Regions from separate parts of the Alteromonas sp. P256 genome, predicted to be linked through region 1. Evidence: predicted binding sites of a transcription regulator. Region 1 holds the regulator's gene; each other region holds the start of a gene.
What was found. Region 1 encodes FliA, which starts transcription of late flagellar genes. Its sites were predicted from a motif close to CTAAAGNTNNNNNNNNNNNNGCCGATA; they were not measured.
Positions count from the first base shown of each region.

Region 2: V7R39_RS15540 (DUF5610 domain-containing protein) is a predicted target of FliA. The motif match lies at 1,662-1,688, and genes of this name have one in related genera.
Region 3: V7R39_RS03100 (DUF3530 family protein) is a predicted target of FliA. The motif match lies at 6,142-6,168, and genes of this name have one in related genera.
Region 4: V7R39_RS00525 (flagellar protein MotY) is a predicted target of FliA. The motif match lies at 1,742-1,768, and genes of this name have one in related genera.

Region 1 is NZ_JAZETM010000001.1:239,676-247,816, reverse strand. It holds gene flhB (flagellar biosynthesis protein FlhB) at 1-32, shown strand, start outside; gene flhA (flagellar biosynthesis protein FlhA) at 136-2,235, shown strand; gene flhF (flagellar biosynthesis protein FlhF) at 2,265-3,692, shown strand; gene V7R39_RS01055 (MinD/ParA family protein) at 3,698-4,564, shown strand; gene V7R39_RS01050 (RNA polymerase sigma factor FliA) at 4,561-5,292, shown strand; gene cheY (chemotaxis response regulator CheY) at 5,328-5,711, shown strand; gene V7R39_RS01040 (protein phosphatase CheZ) at 5,746-6,501, shown strand; gene V7R39_RS01035 (chemotaxis protein CheA) at 6,514-8,141, shown strand, end outside.
Region 2 is NZ_JAZETM010000011.1:126,041-134,181, reverse strand. It holds gene V7R39_RS15545 (RNA recognition motif domain-containing protein) at 1-248, shown strand, start outside; gene V7R39_RS15540 (DUF5610 domain-containing protein) at 313-1,632, opposite strand; gene trmA (tRNA (uridine(54)-C5)-methyltransferase TrmA) at 1,835-2,941, shown strand; gene fabR (HTH-type transcriptional repressor FabR) at 2,986-3,579, opposite strand; gene V7R39_RS15525 (acyl-CoA desaturase) at 3,861-4,988, shown strand; gene sthA (Si-specific NAD(P)(+) transhydrogenase) at 5,164-6,579, shown strand; gene V7R39_RS15515 (hypothetical protein) at 6,627-6,932, opposite strand; gene V7R39_RS15510 (uracil-DNA glycosylase family protein) at 7,045-7,620, shown strand; gene V7R39_RS15505 (bifunctional diguanylate cyclase/phosphodiesterase) at 7,652-8,141, opposite strand, start outside.
Region 3 is NZ_JAZETM010000001.1:709,735-717,875, reverse strand. It holds gene lgt (prolipoprotein diacylglyceryl transferase) at 1-72, shown strand, start outside; gene V7R39_RS03125 (thymidylate synthase) at 79-912, shown strand; gene V7R39_RS03120 (response regulator) at 922-1,974, shown strand; gene V7R39_RS03115 (sensor domain-containing diguanylate cyclase) at 1,977-2,942, shown strand; gene V7R39_RS03110 (AmpG family muropeptide MFS transporter) at 3,083-4,426, opposite strand; gene V7R39_RS03105 (hypothetical protein) at 4,650-4,973, opposite strand; gene V7R39_RS03100 (DUF3530 family protein) at 5,116-6,096, opposite strand; gene V7R39_RS03095 (pseudouridine synthase) at 6,309-7,040, opposite strand; gene rapA (RNA polymerase-associated protein RapA) at 7,040-8,141, opposite strand, start outside.
Region 4 is NZ_JAZETM010000001.1:112,923-121,063, reverse strand. It holds gene V7R39_RS00540 (TonB-dependent receptor plug domain-containing protein) at 1-368, shown strand, start outside; gene V7R39_RS00535 (bacterioferritin-associated ferredoxin) at 471-665, opposite strand; gene rnt (ribonuclease T) at 850-1,488, opposite strand; gene V7R39_RS00525 (flagellar protein MotY) at 1,968-2,828, shown strand; gene glpQ (glycerophosphodiester phosphodiesterase) at 3,009-4,169, opposite strand; gene gloA (lactoylglutathione lyase) at 4,277-4,660, opposite strand; gene cspE (transcription antiterminator/RNA stability regulator CspE) at 5,265-5,477, shown strand; gene V7R39_RS00505 (M20/M25/M40 family metallo-hydrolase) at 6,030-7,436, opposite strand; gene V7R39_RS00500 (endonuclease III domain-containing protein) at 7,614-8,141, opposite strand, start outside.

The sequences.
Region 1 (8,141 bases):
ACTTACCCATACCTCCAGAATATCGTCGCTAGAGCATCTTTTATTTTATAAAAAACCTAAAGCTGGCACGTTAGTTGTTATATCTCTATCAGATTAACGTTAAGCGTCAATTTTCTGATAGAGAGACATCCAACGATGCAGTTATCCGGCTATCTTCAGCGGTTCGATAAGAATCAGTTGCAAAACTTCACCAGTGGCTTAGGTGCCCCCATAGTTTTGCTTGCCATTATGGGTATGGTCATTCTACCCATGCCCCCCTTTCTTCTAGATGTGCTGTTCAGCTTCAATATTGCATTGTCCTTGGTCATTATTCTGGTGGCGGTTTTAACCCAAAAGCCTGTCGATTTCGGTATTTTCCCACTTGTATTGCTTATTGCCACGGTATTGCGGCTTGCTTTGAACGTGGCTTCCACGCGGGTTGTGTTGTTGTATGGCCATGAAGGCGGCGACGCTGCGGGTAAGGTTATTGAAGCCTTTGGTGCCGTGGTTATCGGTGGTAACTACGCAGTAGGTATCGTGGTATTTGCTATCTTACTGATTATCAATTTTAAAGTAGTTACCGCTGGTGCGGGGCGGATTTCTGAGGTGAACGCTCGTTTTACCCTCGATGCAATGCCCGGAAAACAAATGGCCATAGACGCCGATTTAAACGCCGGATATATCGACCAAGACCAAGCTCGGGAGCGCCGTGAAGAAATAACCGCAGAAGCAGATTTTTACGGTTCTATGGACGGTGCGTCAAAATTTGTTAAAGGCGATGCTGTTGCTGGCCTGTTTATTATGCTTATCAACATCGTTGGCGGTCTGTTTATCGGAATAATTCAATATAGTCTGTCATTTGGCGATGCGATTGAAATTTATACGCTACTGACTATTGGTGACGGCTTAGTCGCTCAAATACCTTCACTGCTGTTGTCGGTTGCTACCGCGATTATTGTGACTCGTGAGAATGAGTCTCAAGAAATGGGTAAAGAAATTCGCGGGCAGCTTGGCAATAACCAAGCGCTGTATATAGCCTCAGGCGTGTTGTTCGTCATGGGAATTATACCGGGAATGCCCCATATTGCGTTTCTTGGTTTCTCTTTTCTTATTGCTGGTGTTGCTTATTTTCAAACTCACAACGCGAAGAAAAAAGCAGCTGAGCCACAAGTGCCAGACACGCTGTCACGAGACGAGTCAGTCACGCCAGAGGTGAAAGAGCTTGGGTGGGACGATGTACAGCAGGTAGACACAATCGGTCTTGAAGTGGGTTACCGTTTAATACCATTAGTTGATAAGTCCCAAGGGGGCGAGCTATTAACCCGTATTAAAGGGGTACGTAAAAAACTGTCTCAAGAATTGGGTTTTCTCATTCCCCCTGTTCATATTCGAGATAACCTCGACTTAGAGCCCAATACGTACACCATCGCGATGCTTGGCGTTACCATTGGCGATTCAGTGATAAGCCACGATGAAGAGTTAGCAATCAATCCAGGGCAAGTGTTTGGCAAGTTAGAGGGAAGGGCAACAAAAGACCCTGCCTTCGGTCTTGATGCGGTATGGATTAAACCGAACAAGCGAGAGCACGCACAGACACTTGGTTACACCGTAGTCGATGCTGCAACGGTAGTGGCGACCCACCTAAGTCAGCTGCTGACGAATAATGCCTATCAGCTTTTAGGCCACGAAGAGGCGCAGCAGCTTCTCGATATGCTAGCGAAGCAGCACCCTAAACTCGTAGAGGGATTAGTGCCTGACATACTCCCTCTTAGTACGGTAGTTAAAATACTGCAAACGCTGCTGTTTGAAGGTGTGCCAATTCGTGACATGCGAACTATTGTTCAAACGTTGAGTGAGTATGGAACCCGCAGCCAAGACCCAGATGTGTTGGTATCGGCGGTGCGAATTGCCCTTAAGCGCCTAATAGTTCAAGAAATAACCCAAGGTTCAAAAGAGATACCTGTCATAACCTTGGCGCCAGAGTTGGAACAGATGTTGCACCAGTCACTTCAAGCAGGTGGCGAGGATGGCGCTGGTATTGAGCCAGGCTTGGCAGATAAGTTGCAAAAATCACTGCAACAAGCCAGTCAGCAGCAAGAACTTGAAGGAGAGCCCGCAGTGCTTCTTACTTCAGGAATGCTAAGACCGGTGTTATCGCGCTTCCTTAAGTATTCTGTTGTTGGGTTGCATGTGCTTTCTTACCAAGAAGTGCCCGATGACAAGCAAATAAAAATAGTCAGTTCGGTCGGTCAATAATCTGACGCTGGGTGAGTGGAGAGGTTGCAATGAAAATAAGACGATATTTTGGCAAAGATATGCGCGAGGCGTTAAGCCAAGTAAAGGCTGAGTTAGGTAGCGATGCGGTTATCATGTCAAATCGCAAAGTGGCTGATGGCATCGAACTTGTTGCAGCTTATGACAAAGAGCCAGATGCTAAGCTAAATATTAGCAAACCTTCCGGTGCTCCTTCTTCACAAACGTTTCCTAAGCAAAGTGCTACACCGAGTCTTAGCGAGATCATTGGGGATGATGGTCCAGACAGCCTAAAGGCGCTGCTTGAAAAACAACATGGCGCGGGACAGGGTGCTTCAGCAGATGTCATGCAACCGACGTCTGTAAATGCACAGCATGCCAATGATATCGCATCCCACCTTAATTTCTCCGACGCATTCATCGACGAGGTTGAAGAACAGCAACCTGTTGACAGACAGACTGGCCCCAGTGAGTATCAAAGACAAAGCGAAGCATTTCCTTCTCATCAAGCGTCAAGCATTAAAGAAGCGCCAGCGGCGCCCACTGATGAGCTAGCGCAGATAAAAGAAGAGCTGGCATCATTACGAGGGGTACTGCAGCACCAAGTGGCTGACTTAATGGAGGCAAAGCAGACTCGTCAAAAACCCGTTCATCAGTATTTGATAGCACGCTTAACCGATATGGGGCTTAGCAAAGCATTATCTAAGCAACTTATCAGTTACACGCCTTCACACTATAACGAAAGAGATGCTTGGGTTTATCTTCTTAACCTATTGGCTAATCGATTAAATGTAACAGGTAACGATATACTTACCGCACAGGGTGCTGTTGCACTAGTTGGACCAACGGGTACGGGTAAAACAACCACAGTGGCGAAATTAGCCGCTCGCTATGCACAAAAGTATGGCGCAGATTCAGTGGCAATGATCACTATTGATACTTATCGTATTGCGGCGTACGAGCAACTTGCAACCTATGGTAAAATCATTGGCTGTACGGTGAGAAAAGCGCAATCAAGTGAAGAACTTTCAGATTTACTGTTCCAACTTCGTCATAAACGACTAGTATTGATTGATACGGCTGGATTCAGCCAACGAGATAGTCGGTTAATTAAGCAAATAAAGCATTTTGACAACGGTCAGATGCCCGTAGTGAAAAAATATTTAGTCGCGCAGGCAAATACACAATACCCTGCATTACAGCGTATTATTAAGGCTTATGACGACATCGAACTAAGTGGTTGTATTTTCACAAAGTTAGATGAGTGCTATTCTTTAGGAGAGGTACTCAGTGCGGCAGTCGAGTATCAGTTACCGGTTAGCTATGTCACCGACGGTCAGAAAGTACCTGAAGACATTAAGATTGCAGAAGCGAAATCTTTAGTTTCCGCTGCTGCAAAGCTTTATAAAAAATATGGTTTGGATCATACTAGTAATAACAACGATATTAAAACAGCATAAGTAGTATGATTGACGACCAAGCGAGTAGCTTAAGAAAAATGAAGCAATCACGGTTAATCAAAGTTATCGCCGTCACCGGAGGCAAAGGTGGCGTAGGTAAAACAAATATTACGCTTAACACAGCAATTGCTATGGCTAAGCAAGGTAAACGTGTGATGGTTCTTGATGCCGACCTAGGGTTGGCAAACGTAGATGTCATGTTAGGCCTTCGCGTCGAAAAGAACTTATCTCATGTTTTGTCCGGCGAGTGCACGCTAGACGATGTACTGGTTACTGGCCCTCACGGTATCAAAATTGCGCCAGCGACATCGGGAACTCAGTCGATGGCAGAGCTATCAACAACGCAGCATGCGGGGCTGATACGTGCGTTTAGTGAACTTCGCACGCCTATTGATGTGTTGCTCGTCGATACTGCCGCGGGCATTTCCGACATGGTGCTCAGCTTTGCAAAAGCCTCTCAAGACATCATGGTTGTTGTGTGCGACGAACCCACTTCACTCACCGATGCCTACGCGCTTATAAAACTTCTTAATCGCGAGCATGGTGTGTTTCGCTTTAAAGTGGTAGCGAACATGGTGAGGGACGTGCGCGAAGGGCAAGAATTATTTAGTAAACTGAGTAAAGTAACAGGGCGCTTCTTAGATGTTGCGCTAGAATTAGTCGCAACAATACCGTTTGATGAAAATATTCGCCGTGCAGTTAGAAAACAAACTGCTATAGTCGATGCCTATCCAGGCTCACCTGCTGCTGTCGCGATAAGCCAGCTAGCAAATAGAGCGGCATCATGGCCAATACCTGCTCAGCCAGGTGGCCACTTAGAATTTTTCATTGAGCAATTAATTGCAGAAAAAGCAGTAGGGAATCAGCGTTGAATAGTAAGGCGGCAGCTTATCAACAACAAACTGATAAGTCGCAGTTGGTAGAGCGACATGCGCCTCTTGTGAAGCGCATAGCACATCATTTGATTGCGCGACTCCCTGCCAGTGTTCTCGTTGATGACCTTATTCAATCTGGCATGATTGGTTTGCTAGAGGCTGCTCGAAACTTTGACGGTTCTAAAGGCGCAAGTTTTGAAACCTTCGCGGGTATTCGCATTCGCGGTGCTATGTTAGACGAAATTCGCAAAGGTGATTGGACACCGCGTTCGGTGCATAGAAATGGACGTGCCATTACAGACGCCATCTCTCGTGTAGAGGGCGAAACAGGGAGAGATGCAAGAGATATTGATATTGCTGCTAAGCTAAACGTAAGCTTGCAGGACTATCATCAAATGCTCAACGAGGTAAACGCAGGTAAATTAGTTGGGATTGAAGATTTAGGTGTGTCGGAGGATGTGATTACTACCGAGCAAAGCAGAGGTAGTGATGCACCGCTAGAAGACCTTATGCAAGGGGCGTTTCAAAAGGCACTTGCGCAAGCAATCACCACGTTACCGGAGCGAGAAGCGATAGTGCTTTCTTTATACTATGATGAAGAACTGAACTTAAGAGAAATCGGTGAGGTTCTTGATGTAAGTGAATCGAGAGTGAGTCAAATTCACAGTCAGGCCATGTTAAAACTCAAATCTCGAATGAAGTCGTGGCGAGCTGACGAAGAATAGAAATTACAACAATTAACCCCTCACTGGAGGCTATTTTGGATAAGAGCATGAAGATTCTCGTGGTCGATGATTTTTCAACCATGAGACGTATCATTAAAAACCTATTAAAAGATTTGGGTTTCGCAAACATCCAGGAAGCGGACGACGGAAATACGGCGTTACCTATGCTACAGCAAGGTGATTTCGATTTTGTTGTAACCGACTGGAACATGCCAGGCATGCAGGGTATTGATTTGCTTAGAGCAATTCGCGCTGATGACAAGCTGAAGCATTTGCCGGTACTAATGGTAACCGCTGAAGCGAAGAAAGAACAAATTGTTGCCGCTGCGCAAGCAGGCGTAAATGGCTATGTAGTTAAGCCGTTTACTGCAGCTACATTGAAAGAAAAGCTAGATAAAATATTCGAACGTTTAGGTTGATCCAGACGCTCACCAGAGAAACGAGGTTTACTGGATGACAACGAATACAAACGTTCCACTTTCATTAGAAGAAGCTAAGCAACTCGTTGTTTATCTTGAGGCTGGTGATAATGCGTCGGCCAATGCGCTGTTTGAAGCGGCGTCAATGAAAGAGAATGTAGAGCTTTTCGCTGAAGTAGGAAAGCTAACGCGCCAACTTCATGACGCGCTCAACAATTTTCAAATAGACGATCGCATAAAGAATTTAGCGACAGACGATATTCCCGATGCGCAATCTCGCCTAACTTATGTTATCGAAGAAACCGAGAAAGCTGCCAACACTACCATGGATGCGGTAGAGGCGAGTATGCCTATTGCTGAACTGCTAGCTTCTCGCATTGACAGCGTGATGCCTGAGTGGAAAAAGCTCATGACTCGCCAGATTGAGGTGGGCGATTTCAAGGTTTTATGTAAAGACTTAGATGAATTGTTAGAAGATGGTGCTTCGCAGTCGGCTAAACTTACACAATTGCTAACTGAAGTATTAATGGCGCAGGGTTATCAAGACCTTACAGGTCAGGTTATCCGCCGGGTTATCGACTTAGTAAAAGAAGTTGAAGAGAGCTTAGTCAACATGCTTACCATGTTTGGCGAGCGGGATAGTTCAGAACAAACTAAACCATTAAGCGCTGAGGCCGATAAGGCTGAAGGTGTGAAAGCAGAGGGTCCGATTATCGATGCAGAAACGCGTGATGATGTTGTATCGGGCCAGGATGATGTTGATGATCTTCTGTCGAGCTTAGGTTTTTAGGGGAGCGGGCGCATGTCGTTTGATGTTGACGAGGAAATACTACAGGACTTTCTAGTTGAAGCTGGAGAGATACTTGAACAATTACAAGAACAGCTCGTTGATCTTGAGAACAATCCTGAAGATGCGAATTTGCTGAACGCAATTTTTCGCGGATATCATACAGTTAAAGGCGGAGCGGGATTTTTATCGCTCACCGAGTTAGTTGAAATTTGTCATGGTGCCGAGAACGTCTTCGATGTTATGAGAAATGGCCAGCGTACGCTGACGCCGGAATTAATGGATATTATTCTGCAGGCCACAGATGTTGTTGTAGATATGTTTGAGCGAGTAAAATCTCAAGAGCCATTAGAGCCTGCTGACGCCAAACTTGTAGATACTCTTCACAAGCTGAGCAAACCAGAGTCACCGGACGAAAATATTTTTGACACCGATGAAACTGCTTCAAGCACTCAGCCTGAATCTGGCCCTGAGTCCCTACCTGAATTAGATATTGTAGATGAGTCACCTTCGCCAGCAAGCTCTGGTGGGGATATTGATGAGATCAGTGAAGACGAATTCGAGGCTCTACTTGATGAACTTCACGGTTCCTCTGCCCCTGGCAAATCGTCTCCAGGCAAATCTTCCACAGACACCAAAAGCAAAGCGAAAGCACCTGCTGCGCCAAGCCCTGATATAACAAGCCCTGATGTATCCTCGGGCAATGCCGATGATATTACCGACGATGAGTTTGAAGCGCTTCTCGATGACCTTCATGGCAAAGGCAAGTTTAGCGCCGCAGAAGAAAGCGTTGCGCCCAGCAAGCCAGCTCCACAATCCGCTTCAGCCTCCGGTGATGAAGAGATTACTGACGATGAATTTGAAGCGCTTCTAGATCAACTACACGGTTCAGGGCAAGGCCCAACCGTTCAAAGCGCCTCAGATACCAAAGCACCAGAGCCCAATGTTGACAAAGCGGCAACTGATGCCATACAAAAAGCAAAGCAATCTGCACCCGCTGTGGCTAAGGCGGCACCTGCTGCTCCAGCGCCCAGTAAAGCAGCACCTGCTGCCCCTGTAACTAAAGATGCTGGCAAGAAAGACGAGAAGAAAGCGGCGGCTAGTTCGCCGCCTGCTGAAACCACTGTTCGTGTTGATACTAAACGCTTAGATCAAGTCATGAATATGGTGGGCGAACTGGTACTGGTTCGTAATAGATTGATAAGCCTCGGTATAAACACCAACGATGAGAGCATGTCTAAGGCAATAGCTAATTTAGATGTGGTTACTGGAGACCTACAGGGCGCGGTAATGAAAACTCGGATGCAGCCAATTAAGAAAGTCTTTGGCCGTTTCCCACGGGTTGTTCGTGATTTAGCGCGAAGCCTCAAAAAAGAGATCACCCTTGAGCTTGAAGGTGAAGAAACAGATTTAGATAAAAACTTGGTGGAAGCACTTGCTGATCCGCTGGTTCACTTGGTGAGAAACTCCGTCGACCACGGTGTGGAAATGCCAGATGACCGAGCAGCTTCTGGCAAACCAAGAATGGGAACGGTTAAGCTATCTGCATCGCAGGAAGGTGATCACATTTTACTTACCATCGAAGACGATGGTAAGGGCATGGACCCTGAAAAATTAAAAGAAATTGCTATCAGTCGCGGTGT
Region 2 (8,141 bases), on a different contig from region 1:
CACTTTACGTCGGTAACTTGCCGTATCGTGCAAATGAAAGCGCAGTAAAAGAATATTTTAGTAGCTATGCGGAAGTTCAATCGGTTCGCCTAATGAAAGATCGCAAAACAGGTAAACGGAAAGGTTACGGCTTTATAGAAGTAGTAGCGAAAGATGTAGACTCTGTTATTGAAAAAACCAACGACTCCACTTTCCAAGAACGCACCTTAAAAGTGCGACCGGCGAAAGAGAAAGTCGAACACGCTTAAATAAAAAAGCCTGGTTTGAACCAGGCTTTTTTTTATCTGTTAGTTTTTACCTACCAGTGTTTAGCTATGACTTAGAAGAAGGCTCATTACTATCCGTATTGATATCTGCCTGTGGCAATCCATCTAACAATGTCTGATTAAATGTGTGAAATCTATTTATCGCACTAATCAGGTCTGGCACCTGAACGTCTTCCATATTACTAATGAGCCCTGCTATTAATGCGTTGTAATCTTCATTAGACGCTAAGGTACTTTCGGCATTCTCAAACGTATTCATCATCTTTTCTAAATACTGAGATACTGGGCTTACTACATTACCATACTGGCTACGCTCATCCTTATCTTCGTTATAATGCTGTATGTTTTCATAAGCTTTTAATACGTCAGTTTGAGTAGACCTATTTAGCTGCAGTGCATAACCCACTAGTTCTTTATCGTCGAAGCCTAAACTCAGTGCCTCTTCAAAGGCCTTGTCAACGTCACCTTTATAGAACGTATCTGCCAGGTCTTGAACTTGGCCCACCAAATCAGCAATAGACTTCATTTCAGCTTCATCTAATTCTCCCTTCAGGGAAAAACTAATTCCACTTCGTTCATAATATTCAAACGCCGTCGTTTGCTGTGCAGACACATTAGTTGTAGCGCCATCACCAGACCCATCACTGATTGATTGGGTTTGAAACGACGTTTGTTGACTAGCTTGGAATGACTGCAAGCTTTCAAAGCTAAAGGTGACTTCATCGCCGTCTTTTGTACGTATAGACAATTGTCCTGACTGCTCATTAGATACCGACGCAGCGGCAAGTGTTGATACTCGCGCTACATTGCCGTCCTCCACACCTTGTCGATTGAATATATCGGTTTCTAAATCGTCTATACCCGTATCGATAAGTTCGCGACTTTTACTAATACCGTTTTCAAGCTCTTCGTTCATGAAGCCTGCTAGGTCTTTTTCTGCCATTGCAAAGCCTCTGCTCACGCCTTCTCTTGCTTGGCTAAACAGACCGTTAAGCTTTTCATCACTCGCACCACCATCAGCAGCACCGCGAATAACACCGCCCACAAAGCGCATTACATTCTTAGCCACTTTTTCGAAATCGAATAGGCTATTGTTCTTTTCTTCTACTTTCTTATCAGCCAGCTCTTTTGGCTTCTGTCCATCAATCTCAAGAGTTTGACTAAGACTACCGCTGACTACCCGCAAACCAATACTCGTTTGCGTGCTATTTACGGAAACTGTTGATGCCTGCTGCTTAGCTAATTCAGCAGCCTGTTGCAATCCATCTTGCTGAAGCTGCTTTTTCAGTGCCTCATTAGGATGAACTGCTGTCTTTTGATCGGCCTTCTGATCGCCCATAAAAGCCTTAATTTGACCCACGTTCATAATTTGATCCTCACTATCCTCATATAGTTTATCGGCACTAACTCAATATTGTTTAATTTTAATACAGAATATTTTACTACGCTTAATATTTAGGTTTGCACATATTATAGAAGCCTCTACAATTCGCGTCCTTGTGAGAAGTGACATCTGTAACGACTTCTCTTGTAGATGTTAGCCCATAGCTTTTGATGGAGAACAATTGATGGAAAATAAGACGTCAGATACCAACCTATTGCAGTACCAATTACAACTCGACGAAAAAGTAGCTCGTCTTGGGTCGCTGCTTTCTGCATTTGATGCACCATCATTGTCAGTATTTCCCTCATCACCTACGCATTACAGAATGCGAGCCGAATTTAGGGTTTGGCACGACGGTGACGATCTTTTCCATATTATGTTTGATCAGCAAACAAAAGAAAAATACCGCGTAGATACGTTTGAACCTGCCTGTGAGGCAATAAATAAAGCCATGGCGGCACTTTTAGACATAGTACGCCCGAGTGAATCACTGCGTAGAAAACTGTTTCAAATCGATTACCTGTCTGCACTATCAGGAGAATTAGTCATAAGTTTGCTGTACCACAGACAGCTAGACAGCGAGTGGGAACGCGAGGCAAACGCACTTAGAGATACCTTATCTAGACTCTTTCCTGCAGTCAGTATTATTGGTAGAGCCCGCAAACAAAAGATTATTGTTGGGAATGACTTTGTAATCGAAAAGCTGCCCATTAATAACCGCGAATTTGTGTTTAAGCATATTGAGAATAGTTTTACTCAACCCAATGCCAAAGTGAATTGCGATATGATTGAATGGGCACTGGACTGCGTTAAGCCGCTTACCGGCGATCTGCTGGAAATGTACTGTGGTGCAGGTAACTTTTCAATTCCTCTGGCCATCCACTTCGATAATGTGATTGGTACCGAGATAGCGAAGCCTTCGGTAAACGCCGCCCAATACAATATTGAGCAAAACCATTTAGACAATGTAAAAATAGTACGATTAGCGGCAGAAGAATTTACTCAAGCCATGCGAGGCGAGCGTACTTTTAGTCGTTTGGAAAGTATTGAACTTAGCGATTATAACTTCACTACCGTGTTAGTCGATCCGCCTCGTGCAGGGCTAGACGAGGATTCATTAAAAATGATCCAAGATTACGACAATATTATTTATATATCCTGTAACCCTGAGACCTTAGCCGATAATTTGCAGTTATTGTGCACCACTCATACCGTGGCTAAAACGGCGCTATTCGACCAATTCCCATTTACCCATCACATTGAAGCCGGCGTGTTGCTAACGAGAAAGTAATGGGTTGAAGATAAGGTATTGATAGAGACTGCGCTGTTAATGCCTTATCTTTTTATCGTTGCTCCGAGTTGAACAAATCGCAATTGCGTTTTCACTTTCTCCCCTATTTCGCCGCGCAGCTTATCATCAGCCTCAAGGGCTTCTGCTCCTGCGCTGAAAACAAGTCTCACCATCGCGTCGGCTTGTATATGCGCCGATGCATACTCAACACCTTGCTTTTCAATAATGTAATCGGTTAACTCGTCAATAAAATGCTGAATCTCTCTGAATACGGCCAGTCGATACGCTGACGACGTACCCGTATGCTCTCGCAATAACAATCGAAACACATTGGTGTTTGCCGCAATAAACTCCATAAAGGTTTCAACGGATGTGTGAATAACACCACCGCCAGAGGCAATTCGTCGCCTGGCCTGTCGCATTAATTGCCTTAGCGCTAAACCCGCCTCGTCAACCAACGTTAAACCAAGTTCGTCCATATCTTTGAAGTGTCGATAAAAGGAAGTAGGTGCAATACCCGCCTCTCGCGCCACTTCTCGAAGACTAATCGCTGATAAGCTTCTGTTTTCATCAAGCAAAGAAAATGCTGCATGAATAATATTTTGACGGGTTTTTAATTTTTGCTCTTGTCGGCTCACGTTAATACCACTTCTTCATTACTTGCTAGATTATCCCATTGTCTGCTTAAAGACGAAACATAACTTTGCACAGCATTTTACATTAACGTCAGTGTTTTAGCACAAATACAAAACGCTAACGTAATAATAGTGTCCTAACATTGTCATCAAGTTTAAGAATAATTGAACTGGCCTATAATAATTAAAGTTTAGCTAGGTTAGCAGAACTTAACCTAGTTTTACTTGCCTGAGAATGCATAAAACGATAAATTAGCGAACAGTTGTAAGCCAAGTAGTCAAAAATGAAAAAACCTCCTCTTATATTAACGAACGTACTGGTATTTATTATATCCGGTGCGATTGCATTCATTGGTGCCCCACTATGGGTGGCGCATCGCGGAATAGACTGGGTCGAAATAAGCGCAGCTATCTTCTTATTTTACTTTACCGGTATGTCGATCACTGCAGGTTATCATCGCCTGTGGTCACATAAAACATACGATGCGAACGTCGTAGTACGCGTAATTTTAGCGATTGGCGGTGCAATGGCGCTGCAAAACAGCATATTACATTGGTCTTCAGATCACCGAGTCCATCATCGTCATGTAGACGACAATGACAACGACCCGTACTCAGCAAAGAAAGGTTTGTGGTTTGCTCATATTGGCTGGATGCTTCGCGAGTACCAATCTAATCGTTACGACGATTATGGCAACTGCAAAGACTTGCAGAAAGACAAAGTAGTAATGTGGCAACATAACTATTACCTACCCATAGTATTAGTGGCTAATTTCGGAATAACTGGCCTGTTGGGTTGGTTGAACGGTGATGTAATGGGCATGATCCTTATCGCTGGCGTACTTCGACTGGTACTTGTTCACCACGTTACGTTCTTCATCAATTCACTTGCTCATTTCTGGGGCGACCAGCCTTATACCGATAAGAACACAGCAAGAGATAATGGTTTGCTGGCATTTTTCACTTTTGGTGAGGGGTATCACAATTATCACCATATCTTTGAATATGACTATCGCAACGGCATTCGTTGGTATCAATTCGATCCGACAAAATGGCTGATTCGCGGGCTGTCGTTTGTTGGTTTAACCACAAACCTACGAAAGGTTCCTGAAGAGCGCATAGAAAAGGCGCTGGCGGCAATGCAGCTTCAACGAGCAAGCGAAAAAGTGTCGATGCTTCCAAATGCCGATGAAATGATGAATACCATTCAACAGGAGTACGATTTACTTATGCAACGCATGAGCGATTATTACTCTACGAAAAAGCGCATCATGCGAGTGAAGCAGAAATCTTTTCAACGCACACTCGAAGGTTTAGAGCTTACGTATAAATACAAAGAATTGAAGCATTCATTTGCAGTTCAAAAAGAGAAGTGGCTGCAGCTTCAAACGCTCTCTTTGCAAATGGCTTAACCACCTCTATATTACAACTGAAATGAAAAACCACATGTAATTCGTTGCATGTGGTTTTTTTTATGTGCTATTTACTACTAGAGTTATTTGTATAGGTAGTAGTAAGGTGTGAGTGAGATACAATGAAAGCAGCTCATACAATCCTTACGCGTTCACACTTAAACAGGAAGACAACATGGCAGCAAAGCAAAAAACTCCATCGTATCATTACGACGCAATAGTTATTGGCACAGGCCCTGGCGGAGAAGGGGTTGCAATGCAGCTAGCGAAAGCCGGTAAAAAAGTGGCGGTTGTTGAGCGTTATGAGGCAGTTGGAGGCGGGTGTACACATTGGGGAACTATCCCATCAAAGGCGCTTCGCCATTCGGTAAGTCGTTTAATTGAATATAACAGTTCGCCCCTCTTTGCTGACAATCATTTAAGCAGAAGCTTAACGTTTTCAGAAATAATGAAACATGCTAGCGGCGTAGTTGACAGCCAGACCCGATTAAGGTCGTCATTCTATGACAGAAATCGCGTTACCTTATTTCACGGCGAAGCCAGCTTTATCGATGCACATACGCTTCAGATAACCCGCGAAGACGGGTCGAAAGACATTGTTACGGCTGGACAATTTGCACTAGCAACGGGTTCTCGCCCCTACACCCCTAAAGATATCGATTTCAATCACCCACGGGTGTACAACTCAGACACCATTTTATCACTTAAGCACGATCCTAAATCTATAATCATTTACGGTGCAGGTGTTATTGGTTCGGAGTACGCGAGTATTTTTCGCGGTCTGGGTGTGAAAGTAGACTTAGTTAATATGCGCGATCGCCTGCTATCGTTTCTCGATACAGAAATATCAGATGCGCTGAGCTATCACTTATGGAATAACGGTGTACTTATACGTCATAACGAAACCTATGCGTCGGTAGAGACAACAGACGATTCCGTCATTCTTAATTTAGAGTCTGGTAAACGGATGAGGGCAGACTGTTTGCTGTTTGCAAACGGAAGAACGGGTAATACTGATACTTTAAAGCTTGAGAATATCGGCTTAAAAGGTGACAGCAGGGGCCAGCTCAAAGTGAATGAAAATTACCAGACCGACGTGGATAATGTTTATGCTGTTGGAGATGTGATTGGATATCCTAGTTTAGCGTCTGCCGCTTATAACCAAGGCCGTTTTGCAGCTGAAGCAATGCTAGCTGGTAAAACTCACGCCTCTTTGGTGGCCGATATTCCATCAGGTATCTACACTATTCCCGAAATTAGTTCAGTTGGGAAAACTGAGCAAGAGCTTACTGCAGCGAAAGTGCCCTATGAAGTGGGGAGAGCTCAATTTAAGCACCTAGCGCGAGCTCAGATTGCATCTACCCAAACCGGTAGCTTGAAAATACTGTTCCATCGTGAAACTAAAGAGATACTGGGAATTCATTGTTTTGGTGAGCGTGCGTCTGAGATTGTGCATATCGGCCAGGCAATTATGCAGCAGAAGGGCGAAGGCAACACGATTGATTACTTTGTGAATACCACCTTTAACTACCCCACAATGGCAGAAGCTTACAGGGTTGCGGCTATCAATGGTTTAAACAGAATATTTTAGACAAAAAAAAGCCGGCAAATGCCGGCTTCTCTTATTAACACTTCATTTTAATTTCTGTTTGCTGCAAGCGCATTTAGCGACTCTTTGTGTGCAACAATGTCAATGTGCATTTTTTCTTGATCGAATGTCATAGTGGCAATCGCATAATCGCCTTGGCTTTCGCTCGCGATATTAACAAGTTCTTGTTGAGCATTACGGAAACTAATGTTGTTGCCAATTGTGTTGGCCATACATTGGTTATTCATTTCGAACGTTTTAGCGTCCATACAATCGAAAAGCTGGTCACTACCAGAGTCCGCATGCGCTATGCCAAATGAAGCTAAAAGGGCTAAACTGAATACTACTTTACGCATGTCTTTTCTCCTTAAGTACATTATTGTACTGTTAGTATAAGAATACGCTATTTATGGGAAGTAGTCAATCTGCATCATAGCTTTGTGACATTAATATGACAAAGTGAAAAATTTGGAGAAAAAGTTGGCTGAATTTGCACACTTAGTACACCGAGCCAAAACGTGTTCACTTTGTGCCAGTGAACTATCTCATCCGCCACGCCCAATCTTATCTTTAGCGGAACGCACAAAGGTGCTTATTATTAGTCAAGCGCCAGGGTTAACGGCTCACAAAAACTATATCCCTTTTATTGACCCTAGCGGTACGCGCCTGCGACAGTGGTTGGGCGTGGATAAAGAAACGTTTTACAAACCAGAACTGTTTTCCATTATGCCTATGGGCTTCTGTTTTCCAGGTTATAAGAATGGCGCAGATGCGCCACCTATGAAAATATGTGCTCCAACCTGGCATGAGTCTCTGCTTAATTTCGTACAACCCGAACTCACCATTTTAATAGGACGTTACGCGCAGCAGTACTACTTACCACAATATAAAACGCTAACCGAAGCCATTAAAACAAAGCACGACAACGTTATAGCGCTGCCTCACCCATCTGGACGGAACAATCGCTGGCTGGCGAAGAACCCCTGGTTTGAAACTCAAACAGTACCCACTTTACAAAAAACTGTCGCTGATTTAATTGCCTAGGGCGTGTTGATCGTTGTAAGAGTTTCAGACTTTAAGTTTCGTCTCTAGGTAGTCTTGTGTTTTTTAGTAACTCAACTAACTGGTCAAACGGCATTGGCTTGGCAAAGAAAAAGCCTTGGGCTTCATCGCAGCCAAGTTTAATCATATAGATTGCTTGCTCTCGAGTTTCGACACCCTCTGCAATGGTCAACAACCCTAGCTTGTTCCCAAGAGTCACTATAGTTTCGGCAAGCACCGCAGCGGAGCCTGGTTGGATATCTTTTACAAAAGAACGATCGACTTTCAGTCGGTCTAAGGGAAGCTGCTGCAGGTAACTCATTGAAGAGAAACCGGTACCAAAATCGTCGATTGCAATCTTTACATCGTAGTCTTTTAAAACGCGCAGTGCATCAATGACAATTTGTGGCTCATCCATAACTACGCTTTCGGTGATCTCTAACTCGAGTAAACTTGGATCGCAGTTAGCATCGGTCAGCGCATTTTTTACTTTATCAACAAAAAATCTGTCTCTAAATTGCGGG
Region 3 (8,141 bases), 470 kb from region 1:
GCTTTAGGATTAGGATTGATTGTACGTGCTTATATGGGCACCAAAAATAAAGACAAAACTAAGAAGATATAAGAAACGATGAAAGAATATCTCGCTCTCATGCGCCACGTACGCGATACAGGTGTGAAAAAGGAAGACCGCACAGGCACGGGAACGCTTAGCGTTTTTGGTTACCAAATGCGTTTTAATTTACAAGAGGGCTTTCCTCTTGTAACGACTAAAAAGTGTCATTTAAAGTCTATTATTCACGAATTGCTGTGGTTCCTTAAAGGCGAAACCAACATTGCCTACCTCAAAGAACACGGTGTTCGCATATGGGATGAGTGGGCCACTGATGAGGGCGAGCTTGGGCCGGTATATGGCAAGCAATGGCGAAGCTGGGATTGTGGCGATGGCACATCTATAGACCAAATCGCCGATGTGGTCGAACAAATAAAACATAATCCCGACTCGAGGCGTCTTATTGTCAGTGGTTGGAACCCAGCCGCGCTACCTGATACGCAGTATTCGCCAAAAGAAAATGCCGCAATGGGCAAACAGGCACTTCCGCCGTGTCACACCATGTTTCAGTTTTATGTACTTGATGGCAAGCTAAGCTGTCAGCTTTATCAGCGCAGTGGAGATATCTTTCTTGGTGTGCCGTTTAACATTGCAAGCTATGCGTTGTTAACGATGATGATTGCACAAGTGTGTGACCTAGAGCCTGGTGATTTCATCCATACCCTAGGCGATGCGCACCTTTATTCCAATCATCTAGAGCAGGTGGAATTGCAACTGAGTCGCGAACCGTTTGAACGGCCTACTATGGCAATCAATCCAGACGTTAAGGATATTTTTGGATTCAAATACGAAGACTTTGAACTTAAAAACTATCAATCTCATCCGCATATAAAAGCTCCCGTCGCTATCTGAGGAGATACAATGAGTACTCCCATATTGATTTGCGACGACTCTGGCTTCGCAAGGCGTCAGATGGCCCGCAGTATTCCCGATAGTTGGGATGTTGAGGTGTCGTTTGCCGAACATGGACAAGATGCCTTAACCCAAATTCGAGAGGGAAAAGGCGATGTGCTTTTTTTAGATTTGAATATGCCGGTGATGGACGGTTACGAGACGATGGAGATCATTCGCAAAGAAGATCTACCTTGTTTGGTTATTGTGGTGTCAGGGGATGTTCAAGAAAAAGCACGAGAGCGAATGCTGGCGTTGGGCGCCATCGATTTTATCCGTAAGCCCATTGATAACGCTAAGCTTATGCACATACTTACCTCCTACGGTATTTACAGCGGAGACAGCCTTGCCACTGGTCGCGCAAGCCAAAATAACACTGGTAAAGCAAGTGCGACAGCGAAAAGCGAAGCGGTAGTTACTGAAGAAGAGAAATTAGACGCCTATCGCGAGATGGTGAACGTTGCCATGGGGCGAGCAGGTGAAGACCTTGCTAAGCTGCTCGGTGAGTTTATCGATTTACCTATTCCCAATGTTAACTTAATAGAGAGCAACGAACTCTCTATGGCCGTTGCAGATATTAACCGAAGCGATCGCGTTTCTGCTGTGTCTAAAGGGTTTGTTAGTGAGGGAATAAGTGGCGAAGCCTTGGTAATATTTAACGACACGAAGTCGCAGAATATCGTTGAATTACTGAAGTACGCTCCCTCTGCATCATCTGAAAACCTGGAGCTTGAGGCACTCATGGATGTGTCTAATATTCTCATTGGTGCCTGTTTAAACGGTCTGTCAGAGCAGCTGGCAGTGGCATTTAGTCACACTCATCCCGTATTGCTAGGACAGCACCAAGGCCTCTCTACGCTGTTAAGTGACAATGTGCATCAATGGGGCAAAGTCATGGCCGTTGAAATTGGCTATGCCATAAAAGCCAAGGATATTTCTTTTGATTTATTACTGCTGTTTCCAGGCGATGCAATGAATCAAATTTATGCGCGATTAATGAACACCGTCAGGGAGCGTCAATAGCGATGCATAGCAGTGTTACTCTTTCTTCCACGCCTAATGTTGTTGATGAACTATTAGACTCTATCGAAGTGGGTATTGTTATTCTCAACAAGCAATTCGAAGTTGAAGTGTGGAATAAATTTATGGCAAACCACAGCGGCAAACGAGAATCGTCGCTGCTGGGCACCTCATTATTTGAACACTTTCCCGAAATAGATAAGCAGTGGCTAACAGCGAAAGTAGATCCGGTCTTCAGTCTTAAAAGTCCCGTATTTATTATTTGGGAGCAGCGCCCGTATTTATTTAAGTTCGGTTGCAGCAGGCCAGTAACGAGTGCGGCGTCGCACATGTATCAAAACGTCACTATGTTTCCCCTTGTTGGCGATAACGGCAGTGTAGAAAAGTTCTGTATTTTGGTTTACGACGTGACAGAGCAGGCCCTTGGTAAACGAGGCATGGCAAAGCTTAATGAAGAGCTTAAAATTACAAGTCGGGTAGATGGCTTAACCGGGCTGTACAACAGACGTTATTGGCAAGAGCGGTTTGAAGAGCTTTATAAGCTGTCAAAACGCAGAAACAAGCCCAGTACCGCAATGATGTTAGATATCGACCATTTCAAGCGGGTCAACGATACCTACGGTCACCAAGCAGGTGATAAGGTCATTAAAATGCTGGCCGCGCTTATCAAGCGCTGCGTAAGGGAAACTGATCTTGCAGGGCGTTACGGCGGCGAAGAATTTGCCATTATACTTACCGACTCCACCTTAGAAAGTGCTACCCATGTTGCCGAGAGGATACGAGGCCTTGCCGAGCGTCTTGAAGTAGAGCACGATGGGCAAACCATTACGTTCACTGTTAGCTTGGGGCTTGCACAATTTGAGCAAAACCTGAATAGCCCTATGGTATGGTTAGAACAAGCCGACCAAGCACTTTATCGCGCGAAAGAAAGCGGACGTAATCAGTATTGCGTTCATGAGGTTCAGTCTTAGCTAGAGCCCAAGCTAGAGTTCTAGCCTGGACTCTAGCTGAAAATGCAGCGTAGGCCAGATTCTGCATAACTTGTGCGGTATCGGCTATACCGACAATGTCAGTATGTGTCGTGCTAGTAATCGCCTCGTAAGTAGAAGATTTACGTTTTCGGCGCTAGCGGATTCTGCACGTTTTTAATGTGCTCGCGAATGCTGTAGAGGAATACTAGGCTGGGTATCACCATCACCGCAGTAAGTATGAAGAACAGGCTCCAATTTCCGTTCAAACTATCCACAACAATTCCGCTGCTAGAGGCGACAAATGTCCTTCCTGCCACGCTTAAAGATGCCATTAGGGCGTACTGTGTGGCGCTAAAGGCGCGGTTACACAGTAGCGATATGAACGCAACCATGGCTACCGTGCTCCAAGCTCCCGTAAAGCCGTCTACAATCACTGCGAAGGCCAATAAAGGGGTAGAAGGCCCTGTTTGTGCTATTACTGCAAATAACAGGTTAGACGCCGCCATGGCAATGCCCGCCACCATTAAGCCGCGATAAATGCCATAGCGTATGTTTACAATTCCCCCCAACAGCGAAAATACAATGGTTACCCACCAATTCAGCAGCTTTGAGTAGGTAGCAATATCACTGTTGGTAAAGCCAATTTCTTTATAAAAGACAATACTCATGCGTCCGAGAAAGGCTTCACCTATTTTAAATAGAAAAATAAACAACAAGAAGGAAAGCGCAAGCTTCACGCCGTTTCGGGCAAAAAACTCAGAAAATGGACTTATTAACGTGCTCTTTAACCAGCGAGCAATCTTGTCTTGAGCGCTGGCGTTTGCATTGGCATCGTCAGTTCCCTCAGAATCCATGTGGTTAAGCAGCGCACTCCTGTCGATATCAGGCTCTTTGGCTTGTAGCGTAGCGATAGCGAGTAACCCCATTAATACGCCGAGCAATAGATAGATATTAGCCCAGCTCCAATCGGTAAGATCGGCGAGAAAAAAAGGAATAGCACCTAAGCCCCCATAGCCTGTCCACCAACCCGCGGTTGCCACCGAAGATGCAGCCGACATGCCGTCTTTATCGTCCTCGGCAATACAGTCTATGCGAAAGCCATCAATGGCTATGTCTTGCGTGGCGGAGAAAATAGCGGTGAGTAAACCGACTAATGCAATATAGAAAAGATGAGACGTTGTGGTTAGCTGAGACATCGCAAGGCAGCACAAGACAATGCCTATTTGCATGGAAAAAATCCATCCCTTGCGCTGACCTAATCTTGGTGGCTTTAACTTATCGACCAGCGGAGACCAAAGAAAGTTAATTGAATAGGTGGCGAAGATAATGCCAAACAAGCCGATTGCTGAGCGCGACAATCCGTCATCTTTTAGCCAGGCAGACAGCACTGAGCCTATCATTATCCAAGGAAAGCCACTGGCAATCCCGAAACAGAAAATACTCAAAAAGCGTTTGTCGTTATATGTTTTTATTGCGCTTAACAAAATACTGCCTAATGATGCTTTAAGGCTTGGTATTGAGCCACGTAATCAATGAAATGGCAACATGTGAAATCGTGTTTGCAGGTGCCTAATTTTGATATCGATTCTTTAAAAATGTGTACGTGCTCATGGAAAAGAAATTGTGAAGCAGTAGGGGGAATTGTTTTGTGATTGATGTGTGCAGGTTTTTTCCAGAATTAAAAGAATGACAGGAGGTAAGGCCTTGCTAAGGCCTTATTCCCACACAGTCTATGGGACACGTGCCTGCGTGCTCGAGAAATTCGACACAGGTGCGCAGCTCATCAACTAAGATTGTGTCGTTGTTCAGTTTCTCTTCATTCCAATAGTGAATTTGGTGAAGCACATGCCAAAACACGCGCTCTTTTTGCGTGTAAGGCTGCGTAAGTGTGCAGTTCACCTGACCCCATTCTTCCATGCAGTCCCAAAAAAAGAGTTCTAGCTCTTCAACCGGCAGGCCTTCATTCCAAAAAGCATTCAGGTAAAAACACAGTTGTTTTGACTTGGCATCAACGAAGTCTTTGACAGTCATAAGGCTCAAACCGTTGTTCTACTACTTAGCGTATTATAGTTCATTACATTACTACTGCTCTAGGTTGGGCGACACTTTTTACAACGGTATCGGTAGGTAACTGATATGCGGATTATTTTAGACTAATAGCAGGCCTTCAGAATTACCAGCCTAAATAGCGAGTCCATCCAATGGTGTTATTCGCAACTAGCTGTATGTATGGGGTTTTCTGATTTTCATTTAGACTAAAGACTGAATTTGAGAAGGGAAGTCGCACTTGTCGGTAATGCAGTTTTAAGCTGTTTTTGGCGCGATTTCTGCGCATCACAACCGTACTGTTTTCCCAATTGCTCAATCCCTCTATAGAAAGGTCGAGTACGGGAAACGAAGAATTCGCCACTAAATCGCTAATGCTATTATTCACATCGGCCTCTGGCCAATAAGGGGAAATCGTGACTAAGCTATCTGGCTCAAATGCCACATCATTGCTGGTGGCGTCCAAAAATGTAGCAGCTAGCATACCTTGCGCAACTACTAGCCGATAGCCTTGCACGTTCTGCAATCGGTTATTTAAGGCAATAAGCTGCTCAGTTAACTTGTCTGACGTTTGTTCAAAATCAAAGTATTGAGTGAGGTTTGTACTTCGCGGATGAATAACGCTACTACTTTGTCCGCTGCTGGCAGGCGCTTGCTCTGCTGCTGGATCTGCTGCCGCCTGAGCATCGGTGCTTTGTTTACCAGTGCTTTGATTACCAGTGCTTTGATTATTAGCCCCCTGATCATCAGCCTCTTGCTCAGAAGTGTTGGCTGATTCTATGCCAGATTTTGTAGGCAGCATATTGAGGTTAAAAGGGCTTATGACGACGCGCCACCCTTTCTCTGAAAGATAACCCGCAAGCTCCTTGCTTTGAGAGAGTGAAAAGCTGGAGAGAAAAGGCTCAACCAGTATAATGGCAACGCCTTGTGATAACGGGGTTTGAGGCTCAACTTCGATAATAGGTGCTACACGTTCGCCCACCAAAAGCTCTTGTACTTCGCCTAACGCAAACCCGTGACTGATATCGGTAAAGTAATCGCCAAAGGCTGCTTTAGGCGAAAAGCCCAGTGCAAGCAGACACAATATGGAGGCAATACATTTACGCATGTTTCAAAAAACCTTTCGGCTCACAATAGCAATTAGATAACACTGTATCGGCAAAACCATCAAAATCTAAACACCAAAGCGTATTTTAACCAGCAAGTTTGTTGTCTAGGCAGTCCTTCATTCAATGAGAATCTTTTGAATACGTTTTTAATCTACAAAGCCTACTTCCTAAAAAGACTGCTTCCTAAAAAGCTTGTTGCCTGAAAAGTCTTCTACCCGAAAAGCTTTACCGATGAAAACGTGGTTAAAGGCGTTGGCTTATAGTCACTAAATGGAATAGTACTTTGAAAGTTGAGCCAATTGTTCGATTTTGGGTGTTTTAAACTTAAACTTTCCGCGTGAAGCTGCAGACGTGGTGCCATGGATAATGCGGCGTCGTGAGCATATAGTCTATCACCTAAAATGGGGTGGCCAAGTGATAGCATGTGCACGCGTAGCTGATGAGAACGCCCGGTAATGGGGCGAAGCGCAACCAGAGAGTAAGGCTTATTTTCGCTATCATGTGCTCGGTTTATCACATCAAAGTGTGTTACCGATGGCTTTCCCCGTTCGTGGTCCACCATTTGCTTTGGTCGGTTTGGGTAATCGACGATAAGGGGTAAATCTATCTCTCCACTGTCGTCGTCTACATGACCGTATACTTTGGCGAAATAGCGCTTTTTCGTTTCTCTAAGCTCGAACTGCTTGCTGATAGCGCGATGACTAAATTTAGTCAGTGCCATCACCATAATGCCAGAAGTCGCCATATCTAACCTGTGTACCACGGTAGCGGTAGGCAGAACTTTGTTAACCCGGGTAATAAGCGCATCTTTATGCGCTTCTATTCTACCTGGTACGCTCAACAGCCCGCTGGGTTTAAGGGCAACCACCATAAAGTCATCTCGGTACAGGAAGTCGAGATACGGCGTGTAAGGCGGGTTGTAAACAAACGATGGATTGGCCATTACGGATTATTCACTATGATACGAATGGCATCAAACTGCACATCGGCACCTTGAATAACTTTATCTAGCGCACTCATTTGCTGCTCAATAAACACAATTTCGCTGTCGCGTACGGCAGGGTTGCGCTTCTGTAAGTCTTTTAATCGCTGTATTTCACCGTTTAACGTGGTGTGCATAGTGTTAAGCGCATCGTGTAGCTTTTGATTTGCTGCCTGATGTGCCAGTTTTCGCGTATTTTCTATCGCAATGCTAAGGGGCTGCTGTAATGCTTTTAGCAATTGTGACGATATTTTTCGCCCTACTTTTCGTTTTACATCGAAGCTTAAATCAACAGGGTTTCCTTGGGCGTCAAGGCATATGCGTACTGGCGTTTGCGGAAGAAAACGGCCTAGCTGGAGAGCTTTCGGTGCTTGAGCATGAAGCACAAACAATGCTTCTATCCAATAAGCACCTTTAGGCAGGTCGGGGGCAGCAATAAAGCCCATGCTGCTTTTGCCGTGTACATCAGTAAGGACAACGTCAATCGCGGTGTGAACAAGAGGGTGGTCCCAACTTAAAAACTGCACGTTTTCTAATGTTGTCGCTACGCGGCGCTTGTAGGTTACCGTCATACCCTCAGGGTCCAACCCAGGTAGCTGACTCACCATTTGCTCTGTTGGCATAAGAATAAAGCAATCGTTGCCTTTCTCATCTTGCTGAACGCCAATAGCATCAAAAACACGGCCCATAAAGCGGGATAGGTCTTGCTCACTATCAAGGGCAATAATGTCCTCTAATAGTGCTTCAACTCGGCCTTCACCCGAGGCATTAAGCTCAAGTAAGCGATCTCTACCTGCTTCTAGCTGAGCAACTAGCTGGCTGTTCAGTTTAATACTTAAATTAATCAGTTCGTCTCTTGCCGTCATATCGCTAGGGTGCAGACATGCGCTCATCAGTAACGGCTTAACGTCGTCAAACACGCCAGACCCCGTGGGACAAGTTTTTTCAAACGCATTTAAGCCTTCGTGATACCAATCTAGCAATACGTGCTGTGCGCTTTTCGCAAGATAGGGAACATGAATGTTCACGGTTTGCGTTTGACCTATTCGGTCTAAGCGACCA
Region 4 (8,141 bases), 130 kb from region 1:
CCAATGCGCGGATACGCATGTTAGAGGATAATTTGCCGGCCCACAGGGGAAGCATTACCCTTGAACAAGCTATTTCGTCATTCGCATTTACATGGCGCGTAAACTATTTTGGCTCATTTTATGAAGACCACTTAGATGCATCTGCAGGCTTTGATATATACGGTAGTGCTAGACTGACCATGGATGCGCAGTTTTCGTGGCAAGTGTCAGAGGAAACTCGTTTTACAGTAGGGGCGCAAAACTTATTCAATACGTTGCCAGATACTAATATTTTCAAGGGAGAGGTTGGTGCTTTATATCCGCCGACTACGCCGGGCGGTATAAACGGAAACTTTTTCTATGCAGGTTTGGAGTTTGAATTTAAGTAGTGAAATGAAAAAGGCGGGCTCAATGCTGCTGGCTATGATTTGAAACTCACTATGGTTTGTTACTCGCTATCGATTGATGTTTGCGAAGCGTCGAAGCGATTATTAGCCTACGTTTTTGAATAGGGATTCGTCGATGATCGTTTGGTCAATAATTTGCTGAGCCATGCCGATACATTTGCCGCACTGAGAGCCAAGCTCTAAATGCTCACGTAATTCACGCATGTTGCCTACGCCGTTAGTCTCAACAGCAGCACGAATACTTTTATCGGTTACACCGTAGCACATACATACAAACATTATCGAATACTCCAAATGAATCTGTAAATGATAATAATTGTTATTCGTGCTTTTGGCAAGGCTAGTTGAGAATAATTTTCATTAAATACGACTAATGGTTTACTGAGTCCTTTCGTTTATCCATACTGCCTTTATCTACCGTGCTTGATAAGGCGTACTTTACTAGCACGCCCAAGCCCCCGGATTATTCTTCTTCAGCAAGAGGCCAACCGCCCAGTGACTGGTAACGGTTTACCATATAACAGAAAAGCTCTGTGGTTTTTTGTGCATCATACAGCGCGCTGTGTGCTTCGTTTTGGTCAAAGTCTATACCCGCAGCTCTACACGCTTTCACTAGCACCGTTTGGCCAAGCGCTAAACCTGCAAGACTTGTTGTATCAAAAGAGACAAAAGGGTGAAACGGCGTGCGTTTTATATTGCATCGGGCTATGGCTGCATTCACAAAGCCTTGGTCGAAGGCGGCGTTATGAGCCACAATGACAGAGCGCTGACAATCGGCATTCTTTTGCGCCTTGCGAACGCCTTTGCATAAGTCTTTCATTGCATCGCTTTCTTCAATAGCACCTCGTAGAGCACAATTTGGATCGATACCATTAAATTCTAACGCGGCAGGTTCAAGGTTTGCGCCTTCGAAGGGCTCAATGTGGTAATGAAAGGTTTCGTCTGGGTGTAACAGACCATTTTCATCCATTTTTACCGTTACAGCAGCAAGCTCTAACAACGCATCAGTTCCAGCGATGAAACCCGCTGTTTCAACATCAATTACGACGGGAAAATAACCTCTGAAACGCTGAGATAAAGTAGGCATTGCGGTTGAAGACATAGATTCTCTTTTCAAGACAAGTGAATGTGATGTGTCGTGAGGATAATCGCAGACACGGGTAACAATAAAACGAGATTATCGCAAGGATAATAGGCAAGTGCTAGCACGAATTAGCGCTGTACTTTTTTACGCAATTTATAAACCTGCGGCGTTAGCGTTGTTAATCACCCGTTCTTCACTACTTGGAAAATCGCGACGCTCGGTATTAGAAAGGGTAGTGCGCTCCAATAGAATGTAAATTAATAAATCACGTCTAAACTTTTTTGTGCTTAAGGCGATATACTATTTATAGTTCGTATTTGCAGGTGCTAAGACAGGTGCTAAATCAGGTATTAAATTAAGCACTGAAGCAAGTTCTTAAAAGCGCGTTGCTGCGTTGTTAAATTTTAATTTTCTGGGTTTTCGTTATGCTATCGATATCTAAAATAGTGTGGAATTTTAAAAGAAGAGTTTCGTTTACGGGGTTCTCTTACATTTGCATGCTAGTCGTCACCGCGGCCGTTGTGATGAGCTCGACAGCAGCGCATGCGGCCATGCGCCAATACTCAGCAACAGTGGAAACGTCTAACTGGCAAGTCGATACAGAATCGCGTTTGCAGTGTACGTTAAATCATGAGCTGCCTGGATACGGTGATGCCATGTTTACGAGCGTGGCGTCTAAACAGCTGAATATGGAATTCGAGCTTGATATGCATTTGCTGCCCAATCGTTTTGATGTTGCTGCGGTGTACTCTGTGCCTCCAAAGTGGATGCCGGGTGTCGCACCAAAAACAATTGCGGACATGACAATGAGAAAGCAGTACAACGGCGACTTGCCGCAAGATGCGGCATGGACCATGCTTTCAGAGCTCGAAAAAGGGTTCTGGCCCACTATCTATTACCAAGATTGGTATAATAAGTACGACAAAGTGAGTGTGGCGCTGAACGCAAGTAATTTTGCCGGCGTTTACAGACAATTCGTTCAGTGTGTTTCTAACCTGCTTCCTTATACCTTCGATGATATAGCTTACACAGTATTATCTTATCAAAATGCCAGTACAGAGTTGACTAAGTACTCGCAAAAGCGACTGACAATGATAGGCGAGTATCTGAAAGAAGATGGTGAGTTAGAGCTCGTGCTGCTAGACGGTTATACAGATAGCTATGGCGGTCGTTGGAACAACGAGCAGCTTTCTATTAGAAGGGCGAATGAGGTTAAAAGTTACCTTACCGCTATTGGCGTGCCTGACGATCGTATTAAGCTAACCGGCCATGGTGAAAAGCGTTTTATCGCGCCTAATGATACAAGAGAGTCGCGAGCGCAAAATCGACGAGTTGTAGTACGACTTTCTAAGTCATAGCCGCCGTTGACTAATGTGGGCGGCTTTTATTGATAAGCTCTAATTAATAGTGCTTCCAGACAGTCTTTCCTGACAGAGCTCCCTAACAGAGCGTCCTGACAGAGCCCCCACAGTATCATTGCCTGATTGGCTAGCTACGATGTATTTGCTGTGAGCTAGCCGTTAGAAGTTACAAGTGCGTTATTGAGCGCCATCAACGTTTGAACGCCTTTGTTCACGCCATGCAAGTACAGGAGGGACGTGGTCGGTAAATATGCCGTCTACCTTAACTATGTTGCGCAACGCGTCTAGTAAGTGCGGACCTGTTATTCCAGGTGGCAGTGCATCTTGACGATAGGTGTAAGGGTGAATGGTTAAATTATTATTGTGTGCATGTGTTACCCAGTTTGCAGCTTCAATTTTTTTACTCTTTGCGTCGTCTTGATTGAAAAGCTGAGGTACCCAAGGCCCAATACCATTTGCGTATTTAGCGACTTCTGCCATTCCCTCTGCACTTCTTATCCACGTGTAATCAGTACTGCTTTCTTTCCAATCATTTTCGCCAATTAACATAACAACTTTGCCTTTGTAGCCTAACTCACTGCGAATTCTTTTCACTTCATTAAAGTCAAAGCATTGCAAGTAGCTGTTGTTTTGTGCACTGTCTAAATTAAATGCTTGAAGCGCGTCTATAACAATGCGGCTTGCGTCTACTCCTTCAGCTAAGTGAAAAGCAGGTGATTTCACTTCTGGGTATACCCCTATGTTTTTGCCAAGCTGACGGTTGAGTTCGCTTATTAAATCGAAGTGCTCATAAAGGGTTGCAATCGTAAAGCGGGAAGTAGTGGCGGCAAAGCGGGTAGGAAACACTCTGTTCTGTTTATTATCTTCTCGTTCGTGCACGTTTAGCCTGCGTAACTCTGCCAATGTAAAATCCCGCGCATAAAATCTACCGTCTTCCCGCGCTCTTTGAGGAAAGACAGTCTCTACGTTAGTGACTGTTTCTAAATGTATATCGTGAAGCACAATGGGAATGTCATCTTTGGTGATCACAACATCCTGTTCAATAAAATCTGCGTTAAGTGCAAAAGCAAGCGTCGCTGCTTCAAGGGTATGCTCGGGCAAATAGCCAGAGGCGCCCCGATGAGCGATGACAGTAAATTCAAAGGCTTGGCTTTTACCGGATTTTTCTGTGCCTTCCTCATTGCTTTTTACCCTGCTGCTTACCTTGCTGTTTATCTTTTCTGGGCTTTGCCCAGCTGATGGGCCTTGTGCTTTTGATACTTCAGCAAAAGGCAAAGACATTAAGCAGAAAAATAAAAACAACGAAATCCCGTAGCGATTGTTCATCAATAGACTCAAAAGAATTCTCCAAAAGAATTGTATATTCGGGGTGCTTTATTTATCAGTTACACAGTCATAAATAGCGCTTTCAAAAAAAGCGGTAACTGTAATTGGATTGAATAAGACTAGCGACCTTCTATTAATTCAATGGCATAGCCATCGGGATCGCGGACAAAGGCAATAACGGTATTGCCGCCTTTTACTGGCCCAGGTTTGCGGTAAACGTCAGCGCCATTTTGCTCAAGGTTTTCGCAAAATGCATAAATATCGTCTACGCCAATAGCGATGTGGCCGTAAGCGTTGCCTTTATCGTAGGTATTTTCTCCCCAGTTATAGGTGAGCTCTAATACGGTAGAATCTTCCTCATCGCCGTAACCCACAAATGCGAGTGTGTACTCATAGTCTTTATTGTCAGATTGACGCAACAGGCGCATACCCATTAGTTCTGTGTAAAAGTGAAGTGATGCGTCTAGGTCTTCAACGCGAAGCATAGTGTGAAGCATTCTCATAGTCGTTCCTTTTATTTATTTTCTATTGATAACTTATTGATACGTCATCGAAACACTTTTGATTAAGGGTAATAGGTAATTGTTAATACTTGAAGACACAGTGTAAATTGCTGGGTTTTAATCGATGGGTTTAAATCGAACGGTCTATATTTGGGCATGCCCTAATAATCCGATAAGAAAATGAGTGGTTTATTGACGGCAGGCCTTTATTCATACCCTAATTTTCTCTCAATTTTCGAAAATAAGAGTGTTTTAAACGTAAATCACAGATTTTTTCAAACGAGGTGAAATTAAAGTCAAATAAAAATCACATGAAAAAGTACAATAAAAGCGATGTAAAACAGTCACTTGCTATTTTATTTGGCTTTTTTTGGGGTGAGGTTAGAAAATCAATGGTGAAAAGGTTAGACATGCCCATGCTTTGCATGTATCTTACGCGGGCTTTAGATATGTTTTACGCTTTACCTAATACTGCTTTGTACCACTCTTTTATTCCTTCAATTGAAGTTTTATATAGATATACATCTGCTTTACTAGCTCGTTTATGTCTATCGCTATCGGTGATTTCACCACTCAAACATCAATTTTTTAAAAGGTATATATTATGTCTAATTCTGTAAACGGTACAGTAAAATGGTTTAACGAAGAAAAAGGTTTTGGTTTCCTAACTCAAGACGGCGGCGGTAAAGACGTATTCGTACATTTCCGTTCAATCGCTTCTGACGGTTTCAAAACTCTTTCTGAAGGCCAAGCGGTAAGCTTCGAAGTAGAACAAGGTCAAAAAGGCCCACAAGCAGCTAACGTTGTTGTTCGATAAGCTAAAAGACGCTTAGAGTCTTTGAAGTGATTAGGCTCTCTTATGAGAGCCTAATATAAAGTTTTTGAAATTTCTTACTACCAATTGCTGACCACAAAAGGAATACTAAAAACAACAATATAATAATGATAAAAGAAGTAATTAATTTGCACATCCAATCTTTAAAAAATTCCCCAGTACAAACTCCAATTTCCAATATTTCAGTCTATAAAAACAGCATTGCTTTTACCGAAGTAAACAGCAAACGTCATATTGAATTCAGTTCTAAGAAAGAAACTAGAGCCTACCTTAATTGGTTATTGAACTTTTCATAACGCTTTCAGTGTTGATTAAATTCGTATTTGATTAGCAAGCCTAGCTCGAGAAAAGTGCTTAATACACACTCATAAGCCAAACTTCCAAAAAGCCCGCGTTAGAAGCCCGTGTTAGAAGCCCGTGTTAGAAGCGCGTAGTTAAAAGTTCGAAGGAATAAACGCATAAGAGAAACCGCAAAGAGAAACCACGGAATACAACAGCCAACGTCCGTGTTAACTGTTATCTCGTGTCTTGATGCTATTTTGCGCCTTTCAAGTCTACGTCTGTATCTGCCAAGAGATAGATACTAGCTGCATACGCTGCAATGTTTTGCGCGAGCTCGTGAGGATTGATTTTATCCAGCGTGTCATCAGGTGTATGGTGTAAGTCAAAGTAATCACGACCATTCTGATTCAGTCTGATAGTGGGCACGCCCTTCGCTGCTAGTGGAATAATATCTGGGCCTCCGCCTGCAATATCAGAGCCGCCTCGAATAATGCCTAATGGTGACAGTATCTTCGCGATATCGTCCACGAGTTGCGTTGCGTCTGAATTAACATTTGATACTAATTGCCACACTGTTTGCGCGCCAAAATCTGACTCAGTGGCCACAACGTGATTTGCTAAATTTGCCTCGTGCTGTTTTGCATAGGCAAAAGCACCTAATAGGCCTACTTCTTCAGCGCCAAACATAACAACGCGTATCGTGCGTTTAGGTCGCTTTGGAAGTTTAGCGATTAGCGCTGCTGCTGCGGTAGTTATTGCGATTCCTGCACCATCATCAACCGCACCTGTTCCCAAATCCCAGCTGTCTAGATGCCCGCCAATGAGTACAATCTCTTCTGGCTTTTCACTACCAACGATATCAAGGATAACATTGCCGCTGCTCACTTCACCTTTCCATTTGGATTCACTGTGAAGCGACATGGAAAGTGGTTTGTTGGCTTGATGGAGGCGGCGAAGATGGTCGGCATCTGGATTAGAAATCGCGATAACGGGTATATTTGCCCATTCGTCGCCGTTTTTACTCATCATGCCCGTATGGGGAAAGCGGTGGGAATCTGAGCCAACAGAACGCACAACAAGCGCACTTGCTCCGCCACGCTGGGCATGTTGCCATCCAATGCGTCGACGCTGATTAGCTTGTCCGTAGCCCGCACCAGTTTGGCTTTTAACCATAGCGTCGCCATCAACAAAGGCAATTTTTCCCTTTAGTTCTGTGTCTTTGATATCTGTTAAGGCGTGAATGTCGCGAAAATAGACGACATCGGCATTAATTTCACTCTCGCTTGGGGCAGCTCCGCCAAGGGCTGTGCCATAAAGCGGCTGTTTATAAGGAGAGGTGAGCGTAATATGTAAGTGACCACGATCCCAAAAAGGCATTGTGAACTCTTCTATAGATACCCTATCAAAACCTAACTCTTTTCCAAGCTCGGCCCCCCAGTTCCTTGCACGAGCTTCAGCCTCTGAACCACCTAATCGCGGACCCACTTCTGTTGTCAGTGATGTGACTATGTCATAGCCCATATCACTTTCAAGAGCGGTTTGTATGAGTTGTTCTGCGGTTTCTTTTTGTGAATCGGTAATGGGGGAGGGAGCAGCTAGTAAGGATGTGCTAAACACCCCCACTAATGCACTCAGTGTTACTGCTTTAAGTTGTAGCATGACATCTCCAAGTTCTTGTTTGTCAATTTTGTGTTTTTATTTTCGTTATCAGGGCGTGTTCATCTTTGCTGTACATTTTTGCAGCCTTACTCAATCATAGCGACTGTAAGGTGAATGTCGATATTGCATGCTGCAAGAACGTGAATTTAGAGGACAGTTGGCTCCGGTTTTTACGATTTACGATTTTCGCTTAACGGCCTTTGCTTTTTTCTTAGTCGCTACTGTTTTCTTCTTTTCCTGCTCTTTAATAACTTCATTGATGAAACTTTTTCGTCCAAACTCTCTTGTTATTAGGCATCGGTCTAACGAAAAGCCCCTTGCTGGACAATACTCGCGGCCGTAAAAAATTATTTGTAGATGTAAGTCGTTCCATCTCTCTCTTGGGAATAGGCGTTTTGCGTCACGCTCTGTTTGCTCAACACTTTTGCCATTTGATAAACCCCAGCGATACATTAAGCGATGAATGTGTGTGTCTACCGGAAAGGCAGGAACGCCGAATGCTTGAGACATGACGACGGATGCGGTTTTGTGACCCACAGCAGGCATAGCTTCAAGGGCCGTAAAATCTTGAGGAACCTTGCCATCATGAAGCTTTATAATCATGTCAGAGAGATGCCAAATACCTTTTGACTTCATTGGCGACAGGCCGCAGGGTCTTATAATATTTTGAATTTCTTCAATGCTCATTTTGACCATGTCGAATGG